Regions from separate parts of the Streptomyces nigra genome, predicted to be linked through region 1. Evidence: riboswitches for the same ligand, from Rfam matches in the RefSeq annotation. Region 1 holds a riboswitch; each other region holds the start of a gene.
The links. Region 1 has a riboswitch for cyclic di-AMP ahead of DC008_RS16305 (M23 family metallopeptidase). Riboswitches for the same ligand answer to the same signal wherever they lie in the genome.
Positions count from the first base shown of each region.

Region 2: linked by a shared signal. The riboswitch ahead of DC008_RS20295 (transglycosylase SLT domain-containing protein) and the one ahead of DC008_RS16305 (M23 family metallopeptidase) in region 1 are both predicted to bind cyclic di-AMP.
Region 3: linked by a shared signal. The riboswitch ahead of DC008_RS26360 (M23 family metallopeptidase) and the one ahead of DC008_RS16305 (M23 family metallopeptidase) in region 1 are both predicted to bind cyclic di-AMP.
Region 4: linked by a shared signal. The riboswitch ahead of DC008_RS29710 (LysM peptidoglycan-binding domain-containing M23 family metallopeptidase) and the one ahead of DC008_RS16305 (M23 family metallopeptidase) in region 1 are both predicted to bind cyclic di-AMP.

Region 1 covers NZ_CP029043.1:3,548,503-3,552,705, forward strand. The annotation lists gene DC008_RS16300 (PrsW family intramembrane metalloprotease) at 1-574, shown strand, start outside; gene DC008_RS16305 (M23 family metallopeptidase) at 673-1,695, opposite strand; cyclic di-AMP (ydaO/yuaA leader) riboswitch at 1,707-1,864, opposite strand; tRNA gene DC008_RS16310 (tRNA-Met) at 2,169-2,242, opposite strand; gene DC008_RS16315 (dihydrofolate reductase family protein) at 2,406-3,539, opposite strand; gene DC008_RS16320 (MarR family winged helix-turn-helix transcriptional regulator) at 3,662-4,177, shown strand.
Region 2 covers NZ_CP029043.1:4,360,790-4,364,992, forward strand. The annotation lists gene fahA (fumarylacetoacetase) at 1-357, opposite strand, end outside; gene DC008_RS20290 (HAD family hydrolase) at 770-1,600, shown strand; gene DC008_RS20295 (transglycosylase SLT domain-containing protein) at 1,664-2,398, opposite strand; cyclic di-AMP (ydaO/yuaA leader) riboswitch at 2,406-2,581, opposite strand; gene DC008_RS20300 (polyprenyl synthetase family protein) at 3,334-4,203, shown strand, end outside.
Region 3 covers NZ_CP029043.1:5,690,206-5,694,408, reverse strand. The annotation lists gene DC008_RS26380 (bifunctional acetate--CoA ligase family protein/GNAT family N-acetyltransferase) at 1-292, opposite strand, end outside; gene DC008_RS26370 (HPr family phosphocarrier protein) at 470-751, shown strand; gene DC008_RS26365 (GntR family transcriptional regulator) at 954-1,649, opposite strand; gene DC008_RS26360 (M23 family metallopeptidase) at 1,843-2,628, opposite strand; cyclic di-AMP (ydaO/yuaA leader) riboswitch at 2,641-2,804, opposite strand; gene DC008_RS26355 (M16 family metallopeptidase) at 3,018-4,203, opposite strand, start outside.
Region 4 covers NZ_CP029043.1:6,465,317-6,469,519, forward strand. The annotation lists gene DC008_RS29695 (helix-turn-helix domain-containing protein) at 1-62, shown strand, start outside; gene DC008_RS29700 (DUF6126 family protein) at 59-181, shown strand; gene DC008_RS29705 (tyrosine-protein phosphatase) at 219-1,016, opposite strand; cyclic di-AMP (ydaO/yuaA leader) riboswitch at 1,586-1,747, shown strand; gene DC008_RS29710 (LysM peptidoglycan-binding domain-containing M23 family metallopeptidase) at 1,752-2,672, shown strand; gene DC008_RS29715 (SGNH/GDSL hydrolase family protein) at 2,976-3,761, shown strand; gene DC008_RS29720 (TetR/AcrR family transcriptional regulator) at 3,828-4,203, opposite strand, start outside.

The DNA of each region.
Region 1 (4,203 bases):
CGCGATGGGCATGCACGCCCTGTGGAACGGCTCCTCCACGTTCGGCGAGTTCGGATTCTTCGCCGTGTACGCGGCCTTCATGGTGCCCGCGTTCGGGCTGCTGGTCTGGCTGATGCTGTGGACCCGGTACCGCGAACTGAGGACCGTCCGCGAGGAGCTGCCGGCCTACGCCGTCGCCGGATGGCTGTCCCCCGCCGAGCCGTTCGCGCTGGGTTCGATGCGGGACCGCCGGGTGGCCCGGCAGTACGCCCGCCACCACGGCGGACGTCCGGCGGCCCGGGCGGTCGCCCAGTACGAGGCGTACGCCACCTCGCTCGCGTTCCTCAGGCGCCGGGGCCGCCGGGGCCGGGCCGGCGCGGACTACGTGGCCCGCGAGGGCGAGTTGCTGAACGAGTTGTGGCTGCGCCGCGCGTGGGCCCGCCCGGCCCTGCAGTACGCGGTCACAGCGCGGACCCGGCCCGTCCCCGCGTACGTGCCCGCGGCGCACGGCACTTGGTGGCAGCAGCCGTACGCCCCGAACGGGCACGCCCACGGCGGACCGCAAGCCCCGGTTTGGAACCCCTACCTCGGGTAGACGGGTCGGGGAGGGCGGCGCGGCACGGACGAAGAACCGGCAGCCCTGACGTCGGGGGGTCGTCGTCAGGACTGCCGGGGTTCAGACGGGGAAGGCGCTCAGGGAGTGAGGCCCTTGCTCCGCAGCCAGGCCAGCGGGTCGATGCCGCCGCTGCTGCCCTCGGGATGCACCTCCATGTGGAGGTGGGCGCCGGTCACATTGCCGGTGGCGCCGACGCGGCCGATGACGTCACCCGTGGCGACCTTCTGGCCGACGCTGACGCTGATCGAGGACTGGTGCGCGAACCACACCTCGGTGCCGTCGTCGAGGGTGAGCTCGGTCTTGTAGCCGTACGAGCCGTCCCAGCCGGCGAACGTGATCGTGCCGGAGTGCACGGCCTTGATCAGGGTGCCGGTCGGCGCGGCGAAGTCGAGGCCCGTGTGGTGACCGGACGACCAGTAGGCGCCGGCCTCACCGAACACCGAGGTGAGCGTGTACGAGGAGGTCGGCAGCGTGTACTGCTTGGCCAGCTCGGCGAGGCGCTCGGCCTCGGCCTTCTTGGCGGCCTCCTCCTCGGCGGCGGCCTTGGCGGCGGCGGCCTGCTCCTTGGCCTCCTTCTCCGCCTTGGCGGCCGCCTCGGCGACCTCCTTCTCGGCGGCGGCGACGGCGGCCGCGGCGGCCTTGCTGTCGACCTGGTCCTGCTGGAGCTCGGCCTGCGCGATGATCCGGCTGCGCAGCGCCTCACCGGCGTCGGAACCGCTCTGGGCGGTCTCGTCGGCGGTCTCGCCCATCGTGCTGAGGGCGGTGGCACTGTCGTCCGCGGCGGAGTCGTCGTCGGAGATCAGGGGCAGGTCCGGCATCGTGATGGCGACCGGCGGCTTGCCGCTCTGCGCGGTGGCCATGCCGCCCGCGCCGACGGCCGCTATGACGCCGACGCCGAGAACCGTGGAGCTGCGGGCGAGTCCCCCGCCGCGCTGCTTGGAGACGCGGTGCCTGCCGCGAACGGGACGGAGGGACTCCGCGGTGGGGTTCCACTCCTCGAAGGGGCCCTCGTCGGTGCGGTGCAGGTCGTAGCCGAAGGTGTCGGCGGTGCGCTGGCCCGGCACGAAGGGGGCTTGCGGGGCAGGACGGTTCGACGCCACGTGGGCGTACTCCTTTCCTTCCTTCTCGCCTACCGGGTTAGCTGACGGGTTCGGAGCAGGAAGGTCTCCTACGCGCGTATACGTGCCGTGTTGCCACGGCGGTATCCGCGAGATTCACCCCAAGGTGGTGGTTCCCCGGTTCCTCTACAGGATTAAGCGTGTGCGCACGGAGCCGACTCTTGTGACGGCTGGGACGACCGCGCTGCGTTATCGAACGTTAATAGACGCGGGGTGCGTATTCCAAGCTGTTCCGCTTGATCATTAACGTTTTCCGGCTGGACTTACGGGTCATCAGCGGCCTAAATCGGGCGAGTTGACTCGCGCGTACCCCCTTCAATACAGCTGACGGTTCGTCAGTTGTTATGCGGAGGGGGTTCGCTCCCTCACGTTCCGTGACAGCGAGTCGGGGGCGCGACAGAGGAGGGAAAAACACTCAGGGCCGGAACTCGAAAGTTCCGGCCCTGAGTCTTCAGTAGCGGGGACAGGATTTGAACCTGCGACCTCTGGGTTATGAGCCCAGCGAGCTACCGAGCTGCTCCACCCCGCGGCGATGTCTCTACTGTACGCCATTCTCGGGACCCACCGCACACGCCTTACCGCCGCACCCGCCCTGCCCGCGCCTACGACCCCCCTCTGACCAGGGCTTTTGTCGCCGTGGTGCGGGACGTGTCACATCAGATCGGGCACCAGGGCGCAAGGCAGGGCGCGCATCAGGGCACCAGGTGGGCGTTGGGCGCCGCGGCCCGTCCCGCGTACTCGGGCAGCACCACGACGTCCACCCCCGCGGCGGTCAGCATCCCGCTGCCGTCGGCGTCCGTGACGAAGGTGTCCGGCTCGCGCCAGGCCGTCACGACCCGCCGCACCCCGGCGGCCAGGATCAGCCGGGCGCAGGGCATGGGCCGTGAGGAGCGGTGCGTGCAGGGCTCCAGGCTGGTGTAGACGGTGGCGCCGGCCAGCCTCGGGTCGCCGGGCGCGATCTTGGCGAGGGCCGCCTCCTCGGCGTGCACGACCGGGTCGCCGCCCTCCCGGGAGTGCCCGCGCGCCAGCTCGGTGCCGTCGGCCGCCACGACGACCGCCCCGACGCTGAAGGCGGTCGGCGAGGGCGGGCACTCGGCGGCCAGGTCGCACGCGAGGGCCAGCCAGTGCCGGTCCGCGGCGGCCGGCAGGACGCCGGTACCGGGCGCGGTCGGCTCGTAGCGGGTCAGGACGACGTCCTCGATGCGCCGGGTCTCGACCAGCCGGAGGCGGCCCTCCTGGTAGCCGCCGGGCCCGAAGAGGCGGGGCGCCCGGGGGTCGCCCACGAACAGCGGGGCCAGCACCAGCTGCAGCTCGTCGGCGAGCCCCTGCCGCAGGAGCTGGGTGTGGACGGTGCCGCCGCCCTCGACCATCAGCCGCTCGACGCCGCGGACCTGGCGGAGGTGGACCAGCAGGTCCCGCCAGTCCAGGTCGTCGCCGAGCGCGACGACGTCGGCGGCGACGGGGTCCTCGCGCAGGCGCCCGGCGCCCTTCTCCGTCGTATAGACGATCTTCTCGCCACCGGTGTGCCAGAAGTTGGCCGCCGGGTCGAGTTCGCCGGACGCGCTGACGGTGACCTTCAGCGGGTACTCGGGCCTGCCGGCGGCCGTGCGGGCCGCGCGCCGCTCGGCGGAGTTCACGAGCAGGCGGGGGTTGTCCGCCCGGATGGTGCCGGCGCCGACGAGGATGGCGTCCACGGAGGCCCGTACCTCGTCGACCCGGTCGAAGTCGGCCGGGCTGGACAGCAGCAGCCGGTCGGGGCCGGTGTCGTCGAGGTAGCCGTCGAGGGAGACGGCGGCGGACAGCAGGACGTAGGGGTAGGACGGCATCGGCACGCTCTCCCGCTCGGCGATCGGGGCTTGGTCGATCGGTGCTTGGCTGATCGGGGTTGGTCGATCGGAACTCGACCGATCGGCTTGGTTCAAGTTTGAAACAAACCTACACTGGACACATGACGACTCGCTGGCTCACCCCCGAGGAGCAGCGCGCCTGGCGCGCCTACATCGCCGCCGTCGCGCTCGTGGAGGACGCGCTCGACCGGCAGCTCCAGCAGGGGGCCGGCATGCCTCATCTGCATTACTCCATTCTCGCCACCCTGTCCGACGCCCCGGAGCGCCGGCTGCGCATGACCGACCTCGCGGAGCGGCTGAAGATCACCCGCAGCCGGCTGACGTACGGCGTCTCGCGTCTGGAGAAGGACGGCCTGGTGGCCCGCGAGGACTGCCTCGTGGACAAGCGGGGCAGCGTCGCCGCCCTCACCGACGAGGGGATGCGGCTCCTGGAGCGCGCGGCCCCCGGCCATGTGGACACCGTACGGTCGCTGATCTTCGACCGGCTGTCCCCGGAGCAGGTGGGGCAGCTGGAGGACATCTTCACGGCGATCGGCTCGGGCGTGGAGGGGGGCTGCGGCCAGACCACAGGGGACGAGGTGCCCTGGCGCCGGCGTGCGTCGAAGCCGTGTTCGTGACGCACACCGCAGGACGGCGTGACCCG
Region 2 (4,203 bases), 810 kb from region 1:
GAAGTCGACGTAGTCCGCGACGTCGAACGGAAGGTGCAGCGTCACGGAGGAGAGCGGGTGGAACAGGTCCGCGACCACCTCCTGGTGCGCCGGCACCGTCACCCAGGCGGTCAGCGCCCGCCGGACGTCCGACCAGGTGGTGCGGCCCGCGGCGAGCAGCGGGTTCAGCGACTCCTGGGCGAGCAGCGGGGCGTACGGCGAGCCGAGCGCCTCGGCCGCGCGGCCCGCGTCGAGGACGTGGTCGCCGAGCCGGACGCCCACCCGGCGCGCGGAGTCCGTGCCCGGGAGGGAGAAGACGCCGTACGGCAGGTTGTGCGCGCCGAAGGGGTCGCCCTCGGGGAGATCGAAGGGGGGCATGGGGTGCTGCCTCACTCTCATACGCTCCGTAAGCCATGTGGTCGGGCCCACGTTACGGGTGAGGTGGCTGTCTTGGGCAGGGTGAACATGCCAGGGACGCCGGGGAGGGCGATCGGCTCCGCCCCAGGTGGCCGGGGCCGGCCGTGGCGTCGCACGCGTCATCACATGTGTCGTCACAGGCATCGTCACCGGGGAGCGGCCCCAACTCGCCCGCAGGAAGGCCGACAAGAAGGCCGACAGGACGGCCGAGAGAAAGACCGGGATGATCGCGTGGGGCGAAATCGCCATAAACGGGCGCTGGTTGTGCGCGCTTGGACACAACTGGGACCGGAACGAGTGTCAACTCATGTGAACCGAGCAGCCGTCCGGTTCAGGTCGAGTCGATGGGCCTTCCTGTCCGTATTCTCTGATCATGGCCGCACCGATCGCATATTCACTCATCGCCACTGACCTGGACGGGACCCTCCTCCGAGGTGACGACACGCTCTCCGACCGGTCCCTCGCGGCCCTCGCGCAGGCGGCGGTGGCCGGTGCCCAGCACCTGGTGGTGACGGGACGCCCGGCGCCCAGGGTGCGGCCCCTCCTGGACGTGCTGGGCAGCAGGGGACTGGCGGTGTGCGGACAGGGCGCGCAGCTCTACGACGCCGGCCGGAACCGTCTGCTGTGGTCCATCACCCTGGAGCGGGACCTGGCGGAGACCGCCCTCGGCAAGATCGAGGCCGAGGTGGGACAGGTGTACGCGGCGGTCGACCAGGACGGCGTCGACGGGCTCACGCTCATCGAGCCGGGGTATCTGATGCCGCACCCCACCCTGCCGGCCGTGCGGGTGCGGCACCGCGACGACCTGTGGTGCGAACCGATCAGCAAGGTGCTGCTGCGCCATCCGACGCTGACCGACGACGAGTTGGCGGCGACGGCCCGCGCGGTGGTGGGTTCGCTGGCGACGGTCACCATGTCGGGGCCGGGCACCGTCGAACTCCAGCCATGCGGCATCACCAAGGCGACCGGCCTCGCGCTCGCCGCCGAGCACCTCGGTCTGGGCCCGCACGAGACGATCGCCTTCGGGGACATGCCCAACGACATCCCCATGTTCGACTGGGCGGCCCACGGGGTGGCGATGGCCAACGCGCACCCGGAGCTCAAGGCGGTCGCGGACGAGATCACCTTGTCCAACGAGGACGACGGCATCGCCGTCGTCCTCGAGAGACTCTTCGCCTGCAGCCTGGCCGAGTTCCCCCACTAGATCTGTCGGACAGGGGAAGCGCCGGCGGAACACGGCCGGGACGTGGGCCGGAAAACGTGGGGCCTAGTAGGGGCCGTTCACGTTGTCGATCGAGCCGTAGCGCGCGGCCGCGTAGTTGCACGCGGCCGTGATGTTCGCGACCGGGTCGAAGGGGTCGTACGCGGTGCCCGCCACGTGGTACGCCGCGAAGGTCGGGTCGATGACCTGGAGCAGGCCCTTGGACGGGGTGCCCGCGACGGCGTTGGAGTCCCAGTTGTTGATGGCGGCCGGGTTGCCCGAGGACTCCCGCATGATGTTGCGGTGGATGCCCTCGTAGCTGCCGGGGATCCCCTTCTGCGCCATGATGTCCAGCGCCTCGCGGATCCAGCCGTCGAGGTTGTTCGCGTAGGTCTTCGCGGAGGCCTGGGTGGCCTGGGCGACGGCGGACTTCTTGACGGGGGCGGACGCGGTGTTCGCCTTGGCAGGCGTGGCCTTCTTCGTGGCGCGGACCTTCAGGTCGACACCCGGGTGGATCAGCCGGGGGTTGTCGCCGATGGCCTTGCGGTTGTCCTTGTAGAGCTGACGCCAGCCGCCCTTGGCGTCGTAGCGGTCGGCGATCCCGTAGAGGGTGTCGCCCTTCTTGGTGGTGTAGCTGACCGAGCCGGTCTTGGCCACGGTGGAGACCTTGGCGGGCTCGGCGGCGCTCGCGGTGGTGGCGCCCAGCAGGGGGAGCGCGAGGGCGGCGGTACCGGTGCCGGCGGCGATGACGCGGCGGGCGAGCGGGCTGGTACGGGTGCGGCGGTGCTTGCCTCGGGACATGGCGCTGTTCGTTCCTCTCCGGCGCCTGCGAGGTGAGCTGTCGGGTTCGGGCGGGAGATGCCCGGTCGTGTCGTCGTGGGACGACGCGACTTCACCCCTAGCCGGACCGGGCGCCATCAAGGCGTCCGGTACGGCGACTTACCTGGGTCCCCCGCTCCTGCCGTGCGTGAGTGCGTAGGTGGATGACTCGGGCGGCGGCAGGATTCGGCGTCCGCCCGACAGAGCGGAACGTATGCGAGAGCACATGTCGGGAACAAGTGCCGCAGACACCTGACGTGCTAGTTGACCATGGTCTGGGGCGTATGGGGTACTTGATCCTTTGCGGTTGCCAACGCTCAACTCGCTTTTGTCGTAAGGCGACGAAGGGGTCCGGCGGGAAGGGGTGGGGGGCGGCGTCGCGTGACCCAACTCACGGCGATCACAACAACGGCAAATCGGGCAATGGCTCCAACTCCCCGTTTATTGCCTGCTCGTCGGACGGGCCTCGTCAGCTCGCCTATCTGTCCCTTGAGTTCGGAAAGTCCGTTTTGCGGATACGTCGGGGAACCTCGCGTGCCGTGCATGTCGTTGAGTGGGTGTCGGGCGCGGGGGTGTGCGGGTGCCGAGTGGCCGGACAGGGCGGAGGTGGCGGAGAGGGCGTCTCCGGGGCGGGCCGGGGTAGACGGGCTGCCGTACGGAGCGGGTCCGTGATCGGCGATGCGGAGTGGCGGGTGCCAGCGTGGCTACACACAGTGACATGCCGATAAATCGATGAATCTCCACCCTTATCAGGTGATCGAAAAACATACCGACCGTGGACCGATGTCGCCCGTGGTGGACGGGTGGGCGGCATCGGTGATCGAAACGTGACCGGATACGCTGACTTGAGTGATGGCAGCGACCTATCGACAAACCGTGTAACCAGCCGAAAGACACCAGCAGACAGGAGACCCCTCGTGACCGTCGTCGGGCCGTTCGGGCTGAGCGTGCGGGACCAGGCTCTGGAAGCCGATGTCCAGGCCGGATTGGCGGCTGTCGAGGAGGGACTGCTCGAAGCCACCAAGAGTGAGGTCCCCTTCATCACCGAGGCCGCCCAGCATCTGGTGCGGGCGGGCGGGAAGCGCTTCAGGCCACTGCTGGTGATGCTCGCCGCGCGCTTCGGGGACCCGTATGCCCCGGGGATCGTGCCGTCGGCCGTGGTGGTGGAGCTGACGCATCTGGCGACGCTGTACCACGACGACGTGATGGACGAGGCCGAGGTCCGGCGCGGGGTGGACAGCGCGAACACCCGCTGGGGGAACTCCGTCGCGGTCCTGACCGGCGACTTCCTCTTCGCGCGCGCCTCGCACATCCTGGCCGACCTCGGGCCGGAGGCGGTGCGGGTGCAGGCCGAGGCGTTCGAGCGGCTGGTCACCGGGCAGATCCTGGAGACGGCCGGGCCGCAGGACGGCCGGGACCCCGTGGAGCACTATCTCGATGTGCTGAGCGGCAAGACCGGCTCGCTGGTCGCGGTGTCCTGCCGCTTCGGGGCGATGATGTCGGGCGCCGACGAGACCGTGGTCGACGTGCTCACGCAGTACGGCGAGCGGCTCGGGGTCGCCTTCCAGCTGGCGGACGACGTCCTGGACATCGCGAGCGACTCCCATGAGTCCGGCAAGACGCCCGGCACCGATCTGCGCGAGGGCATCCCGACGCTGCCGGTGCTGCGGCTGCGCGAGCGTGCGGAGCGCCTGGGGCTGCCGGAGGACATCGCCCTGTGCGAGCTGCTGGACTCCGACCTCAGCGACGACGACCGGCTCGCCGAGGCGCTGGCCGCCCTGCGCGGG
Region 3 (4,203 bases), 2.1 Mb from region 1:
TCCGGTCGTACCGCACGGTGGCGATGAACTCGCCGCCGACGGTGGCCGCGAGTCCCACCCGGTCCACGAAGTCGTGGTGCGTGAAGCGGTGGACGTCCTTGGCGGACAGGCGTGGGTAGGGCGCGAAGAAGCGGTAGTACTTCGACTCGTCCGACACCTGCTCGTAGAAGCTGACCAGGCGCTCGGCGTCGTCGACGGTGATGGGACGGATGCGGGCGGTGCCGCCGTCGCGCAGCACCACGTCGGCTTCCCAGTGGGCGGGGTACACGTGCCGGTCCGAGGCGCTCTGCATGGGGCCAGGTTACGGCTCGCGTACGACACCGGCGCGAGGCAGGCTGGTCCCGACGTCCCGCGGGCCGGGGCCGGGATCCGGCGGCCGTCGAGGCAGGGGCGCCCGGGCCGTTCCGCCGGGCCCCCCTCGTGTGGGAAACTGGTCTAGACAACCCTGAACCACGAAGGGCAGCAACACATGGCTGAGCGCCGCGTCAACGTCGGCTGGGCCGAGGGTCTCCACGCCCGCCCCGCCTCCATCTTCGTCCGGGCCGCCACGGCCACGGGAGTCCCGGTGACCATCGCCAAGGCCGACGGCAACCCCGTCAACGCGGCCTCGATGCTGGCCGTCCTGGGCCTGGGCGCCCAGGGTGGCGAGGAGATCGTCCTGGCCTCCGACGCCGAGGGCGCGGACGCCGCCCTCGACCGTCTGGCCAAGCTGGTCGCCGAGGGCCTCGACGAACTGCCCGCGACGGTCTGAGGGGTCCGGGCGGGTATCCCGCACGGAACCAGGAAGCCGCGTCCGCCTGACCGGCGGGCGCGGCTTGGTCTTTCCCACCGCATTACCGCCCGGAGCGCATGGAATCTCACGGCGGCGGGCTCCATAATTACCCGAGCACCCGAAAAAGGGCAGCGGGAATTCACCGCCCCGAAATTGCTCTTCTTTGTATACGGTGCCGGTGTTAATTCCGCAGGCTCGGCATGTTTACGGCATGTTGCGAATTCCTCACACGCTCCGTGCGGTCGCCGCCCGAGCCGAAGCGCAGCCGGTGCGCGGACAGCCCGCGCTCGGTGTGCAGGGTGGTGAGCGCGCGGGCGCGTTCGCCGTCGCCGCGCGCCACCGCGTCCACGATCGCGCCGTGCTCGGCCCAGATCTCCGCGGGGTCGGCGGACGCCTGCACGGTGTACATCCAGGCGATCTTGTGCCGCAGCTGGGTCAGCGTCGAGGTCAGCGCGGTACTGCCGGACGCCTGGGCCAGCGTCTCGTGGAACCAGCCGCCCAGCGAGCGCAGATCCTCGCTGTTGCCGCCCCTGGCCCGCTCCTGCCCCAGCCTGACCAGCCCGCGCAGCACCTTGAGGTGGGCCTCGGTGCGCCGCTGGGCGGCCCGGGCGGCGCCGAGGGGTTCCAGCAGGGTGCGCATCTCCAGCACGTCCGCGGCCTCCTGCTCGGTCGGCTCCGCCACGCACGCGCCCGCGTGCCGGCGGGTCACCACGAAGCCCTCCGCCTCCAGGGTGCGCAGTGCCTCGCGCACGGGGACACGGGAGACGCCGTAGCGGCGGGCGAGGACTTCCTCCGTGAGACGGCCGCCGCGCTCCAGGACACCGGCGACGATGTCGTCCCGGATCGCGGTGCACACCGAGTGCGCCGGAATACGCATGCCGACCTCCGCCTTAATCCCCGTGAAACGTCGACGAATGACGTGTGTTCAGCGACTCTATGGCAAGGAGCGTCAATTTCCGACGGCAGGCCGGAATCCATGGATATTTTTTGGACAGTCATTGTCCAGAAAGACCGAAAGCCCCGGCTCGGGAGCCGGGGCTGCGGTAAGGCGGTCGGAGACGCCGGAGGTCTCAGATGTCGACGCCGTGCGAGCGGAGGTAGGCGACGGGGTCGATGTCGGAGCCGTACTCGGCGGTGGTGCGCGCCTCGAAGTGCAGATGCGCCCCGGTGACGTTGCCGGTGGCGCCGGACAGGCCGATCTGCTGGCCGGGGGTCACGGTCTGGCCGACCGAGACGCCGATGGACGACAGGTGGCCGTACTGGGTGTAGGTGCCGTCGTTCATCTTGATCACGACGTTGTTGCCGTAGGCGCCGCCCCAGCCGGCCTCCACGACGGTGCCGGCGCCGACCGCGTGCACGGAGGTGCCGCTCGCGGCGTGGAAGTCGATACCGGTGTGGCTGCCGGAGGACCAGACGGCCCCGCCGGACTGGTACGAGGTGGACACGTACGACCCGGCGATCGGGGATACGTAGGAGAGCAGGCGCTTGCGCTCGGCCTCCCGGGCGGCGCGCTCCTTGGCCTCGCGCTCCTCCTTGGCCTTCTCGGCGGCCAGGTGGCGCGCGGCCTCCTCGGCGGCCTGCTTACGGGCCGCGGCCTCGGCGGCGGCCCGCTCCTGGGCGGCGGCCTGCGCGTCGATCTGGAGGGCGATCGTGTCCTCGACGGCGACGACCGGGATGAGGCCGGTCTGCTCCGCGGCGGGCTCGGCGGCCAGCGCCGGGGCCGCGAGGGTGCCCACGACGCCGGTGGCGGTGAGGGCGGCGACACCGGCCGCGCGGGCCGTGGTGCGCTCGAACCGGCCGGGCTTGCGGTGCTTCCCGGAGGGGCGGTTCTTCCCCGAGGCGCAGCTGAACGCCATGTGGTGGCTGATCCTTTCCTTCCCTCTCGCCTACCGGGTTAGCTGACGGGTTCGGAGCAGGAAGGTCTCCTACGGGCCCCCTCGCGGCTGCGCGGGCGTCCGATTCACCCCAGGGACTGCGATGGGTCCCCGGCTCCCCTGGCTCGCGCCGTACGGGGACTCGGCGATGACTGTCCGGTGCCGCGGACGCGGCGCACTGCTGGACGAACAGCCCGGAAGACGCTAAGCGGGGCGGCTTTCAATTCCCAAACGGATCGGGGCTTTTGTAGTGCATCCCACAGGGCAGACAGGCAACCTCCGCATCAATTCGGGCATAAGGGAGCCCCGGTGACACAGCCGTCACCGGGGCTCGCCTCGCGCGCCGGTCCGTCGCGGGGCCGGCGAATCCTCTACTCGGCCGTCACGACGGTGACTTCACCGATGCCGAGGGCCTCCACGGGCTCCCGGATCGCCGAGGCGTCCCCGACGAGGACCGTGACGAGGCGGTCCGCCGGGAAGGCGCTGACGACCGCGGCCGTGGCCTCGACGGTGCCGGTGGCGGCGAGCTGCTGGTACAGCTTCGCCTGGTAGTCGTCGGGCAGATGCTGCTCGACCTGGTCGGCCAGGGTGCCCGCCACGGCGGCGGCCGTCTCGTACTTCAGCGGCGCCACCCCGACGAGGTTCTGCACGGCGAAGTCCCGCTCGGCGTCGGTGAGTCCCTCGGCGGCGATCCCGCGCAGGACGGTCCACAGGTCGTCCAGGGCGGGGCCGGTGTTGGGGGTGTCGACGGAGCCGGTGATGGCGAGCATCGAGGCGCCGGTGCCGTCCGGCGCCGAGCGCAGGACCTGGCCGAACGCGCGCACGCCGTACGTGTAGCCCTTCTCCTCGCGCAGGACCTTGTCCAGGCGGGAGGTGAGGGTGCCGCCGAGGCAGTACGTGCCGAGCACCTGCGCCGGCCATACGCGGTCGTGCCGGTCGGGTCCGATCCGGCCGATCAGCAGCTGCGTCTGGACGGCGCCGGGGCGGTCCACGATGACGACCCGCCCGGTGTCGTCCGCGGTGACCGGCGGGACGGGCCGCGGCTCGGCCTGCGAACCGGTCCAGGCGCCCAGGCTGTCGCCCAGCAGGGCGTCCAGGTCGACGCCGGTCAGGTCGCCGACGACCACGACGGTGGAGGTGGCGGGGCGGACATGCCGCTCGAAGAAGGCGCGTACGGCCGCGGAGTCGATGCCGGCGACGGTCTCCTCGGTGCCCTGGCGCGGGCGCGACATGCGCGAGGACGCCGGGAACAGCTGCCGGGACAGCTCCTTGGCCGCCCGGCGCGACGGGTTCGCCAGCTCGTGCGGGATCTCGTCGAGGCGGTTGCGCACCAGGCGCTCCACCTCGGCGTCGGCGAACAGCGGCGCCCTGAGCGCGTCGGCGAGCAGGTCCAGCGCCTTCGGGAGCCGGGAGACCGGCACCTCCAGGCTGACGCGCACGCCCGGGTGGTCGGCGTAGGCGTCGAGGGTGGCGCCGCAGCGCTCCAGCTCGGCGGCGTACTCCTCGGCGGTGTGCTTGTCGGTGCCCTCGGACAGGGCCCGCGCCATGATCGTCGCG
Region 4 (4,203 bases), 2.9 Mb from region 1:
CCCTGTTGCAGAGCCCCACGGCCACCCTGTGCCTGGGCCCGACCCCTGGAGTGACGCCATGAGCGACATGGAGGAGAAGTTCCCGCGCGCCCTGTGGGTGCGGCTCATCATCTACATCGCGGTGGGGCACGTCTTCGCCGCCTTCGTCTACTTCCTCTTCGAGGCGGGCGGCGGGCAGTAGACGTACCCCGTGCCCCTCGGGCCGTACCCCGCGTCCCTCAGTCGATCAGGCGCTCCCGCAGGCGCTCCCGGGCCTCCGGCGTGAGCCGCAGGCCCTGCCCCAGGTAGGTGTCGACGTCGCCCCAGGTCGCGTCGATCGTGTCGAAGGCCGCCGTCAGGTACTCCGCCCGCGCGTCGAACAGCGGGCTCAGCAGCTCCATGACCTCGGGCGAGTAGGCCGAGGGGTTGCTGCCGCTGCGCCGTACCTTGTAGCGGCGGTGCTTCTCGTTGGACTTCAGGTAGTCGGTGACGATCGCCTCGCGCTCGACGCCGACGGCGAGCAGCGTCACCGCGATCGACAGGCCGGCGCGGTCCTTGCCGGCCGCGCAGTGCATCAGGGCCGGGACGCTGTCCTCCACCAGAGACTGCAGGATCCGGGAGTGCTCGGCGGTCCGGTCCGTGACCATCGAGCGGTAGGAGGCGATCATCCGGTCGGCGCCCTTGCCGTCGGCCAGGATCTCCCGCAGCTGGTCGAGGTCGCCGTCCCGGACCATCTTCCAGAACTCCGCGCCGTCCGCCGGGTCGGACAGCGGCAGGTTCACATTGCGGACGCCCGGCAGCTCGACGTCGGGGCCCTCCAGCTTCTGGTCCGCCGCGTTGCGGAAGTCGAAGATCGTGTGCAGGCCCAGCGAGTCGAGGAAGGCGGCGTCCTCGGGGGTGGCGTGGGCGAGGTGGCCGCTGCGGAACAGCACGCCGTGCCGCACCCGTCGTCCGTCGACGGTGGGCAGGCCGCCCACATCGCGGAAGTTGCGCACACCGGCCAGTTCGGGCTCGGTCGACGGGATCTGCTGCGTCACGGGGGCTCCTCCCGGTCGGCCCCGCCGGCGCGGCTCGGCGATGAGGCCGGCGAGGTGCGACTCCGACGATACGACATGGCTGCGTGCGCCATTCAGTTGTCCACAGGGGATGACTCGGTGGCAATGGGTCGAAACGGGCGAAAGTCGGCTGATGTCATCTTTGTCAACGTGCACTTCGTCCGGTTTTGCGGGCACCTCATGTCGTATTCGGATCGGAATCGACGGGAAGGTTCAATGGGTCGGATATCCATCGGAGTCACATCTGGGGTTTCTGTCCGAATTAATGCCTTCATTCCAACTCGCTCCGTAATAAGGAAAGCTGGAGCGGCGTCACGTGAGGAGCGTCATATCCGTGACGGTGCGTCGCCCGTCATGTCCACGTAATCATCGTGCTTTTCCCGGGACTTCGAGCAAAGAGGTCCCTTCGAAATGCACGCAGGGTGACCGTTGAATGCCGTAAGGGATCAAGGTGAACGCATTCGGGCGGAACCCCTCACTTGTTCCCTTGCGTCTCTCTCGCTTACGTTCGCCACCAATCCGGACGGACGCCTAATCCTGCCGCCGACCGGAATCCGCGCACACTCACCCGTACACGGCAGGAGCGGGGGACCCACAGGTACATCGCCTGTTCCGGTCTCCGGAACAGGCTTGGGGTCAAGTCGCGTCCCGACGCGACCGGGCATCTCCAGCCCGCACCCGACAGCTCACCTCGCAGGCGCCGGAGAGGAATTCGTCATGCCCGCGAAGGGTAAGCACCGCCGTCCCAAGTCCCTGCGCCTCACCCGGACGATCGCCGTCGCCGGAACCGGTGGCGCCGCTCTCGCGCTGCCGCTGATCGGGGCCACCGGCGCAAACGCCGCGACCGGCCAGTCCGTTCCGGAGAAGGCGGTCCAGTCCGTCCAGGTCGCCGCCAAGAAGGCCCCGGCGCAGAAGGCCTCCGCCCAGAAGACGCGCACCTACGAGGTGAAGCGCGGTGACTACCTCGCGAAGATCGCCGACCAGCAGGACGTCCGCGGCGGCTGGAAGAAGCTCTACGCCGACAACCGTGAGGCCGTCGGCGCCGACCCGTCGCTCATCCACCCGGGTCTGAAGCTGTCGATCGGCACCAAGGCCGAGGGCGCCGCCCCGAAGGCGTCCGCCCCGGCCCCGTCCGCGTCGAAGTCCTCGGCGAAGCCCGCCGCCAAGCCCGCCGCGCCGCAGAAGGCCGCCCCGGCCGCCCAGAGCGCCGACGAGGCGAGCACCGTCAACGGCTTCAGCGCCCCGGTCTCCGCCTCCGCCGTCGGCACCTCGTACAAGGTCGCGGGCAGCATGTGGTCCAGCGGCTACCACACCGGTGTGGACTTCTCCGCCCCCACCGGCACCCCCCTGAAGGCGGTCGGTGCCGGCACCGTCGTCTCCGCCGGCTGGGGCGGCGCGTACGGCAACCAGGTCGTCATCCGGCTCGCCGACGGCTACTACGCCCAGTACGCCCACCTGTCCTCGCTGTCCGTCTCCAGCGGCCAGACGGTGACCGCGGGCCAGCAGATCGGCCTCTCCGGCGCGACCGGCAACGTGACCGGTCCGCACCTGCACTTCGAGATCCGCACCGCGCCGGGCTACGGCTCGGATGTGGACCCGGTGGCCTACCTCCGCTCCAAGGGCGTCGCCATCGGCTGACCCCCGCACACGGCGCGCACCACCTCCCTGACACGCATGCGCACCACCTGCCTGACACGCACGCCGAAGGCCGGACCCCACCCCCGGGTCCGGCCTTCGGCCTGTCGTCGTGGGCCCGCGGGTGCACGCGCGGGCGTTTCGGCGGTCAACGCCCCTGTGCGGAGCCGTATTCCGGACTTGGTGAAGGCTTTGGCAGTGGCTTATCTCACCGCTCGTCAACCCCTTCCTACGGTCGCGTAGGTCACATCGGAAGGTGAATCATGTCCCGACGTGACAGACGATTCGAAGAGTGACAGCAGAGCAGTGATCGGGTCGTACGTCGCGGTGGGGGACAGCTTCACCGAGGGCGTCGGCGACCCCGGCCCCGACGGGTCGTTCGTCGGCTGGGCCGACCGGTTCGCGGTCCTTCTGGCCGACCGGCGTCCCGAGGGCGACTTCGGGTACGCGAACCTCGCCGTGCGCGGGCGACTGCTGGACCAGATCGTGGCGGAACAGGTCCCCAAGGCCGTCGAACTCGCCCCGGACCTGGTGTCGTTCTGCGCGGGCGGCAACGACATCCTGCGGCCCGGCACCGACCCCGACGAGGTCGCCGAACGGTTCGAGCGGGCCGTCGTCCGGCTCACCTCGGCCGCCGGCACCGTGATGGTGACGACGGGCTTCGACACCCGTGGCGTACCCGTGCTGAAGCACCTGCGCGGCAAGATCGCCACCTACAACGGGCACGTCCGCGCCATCGCCGACCGCTACGGCTGCCCGGTGCTCGACCTGTGGTCCCTGCGGACCGTCCAGGACCGCCGGGCCTGGGACAGCGACCGGCTCCACCTCTCTCCCGAGGGGCACACGCGCGTGGCGCTGCGCGCGGGCCAGGTCCTGGGCCTCGAGATCCCGGCCGACCCGGACCAGCCCTGGCCGCCGCTGCCACCCCGGGGGACGCTGGAGATCCGCCGCGACGACGTCCAGTGGGCGCGCGAGTACCTGGTGCCGTGGATCGGACGGCGGCTGCGCGGCCAGTCCTCGGGGGACCATGTGACGGCCAAGGGCACGCTCTCGCCGTACGACATCAAGATGCGGATCGAGTCGGTGGCCTGACCCGGGGGGACGGACGGGGGGGCGCGGCGCCGCCCGGGGGCCCCGCCGGTCCCGGGCGGCGGCCGCTCAGCGCGGCGAGGCCGTCAACGCGGCCCGGTCCAGGCCCAGTTCCCGGGCCAGCGCCTCGTCCACCCACTCCTGCGCCCGCGCGCGGGACAGCGACCCGGGATACGACGTCAGCTGGACGGCGAGCCCGTCCAGGAGGGCGGTCAGGCGCAGCGCGGCGGCCGCCGGGTCCGGGCACGCGAACTCGCCCGCCTCCGCGCCCTCGGCGAGGACCCCGGCGAGGGCGCTCTTCCACTGCCGGTCGAGCTCACGGGTGACCTCCCGCAGGGCGGGTTCGCGCAACGCGGCCGCCCACCCCTCGATCCACAGCCGCCAGCCCTTGGCCTGACCGGTCGGCGCGTACCACCGCACGGCCGCCCGAAGCCGCCGTACCGCC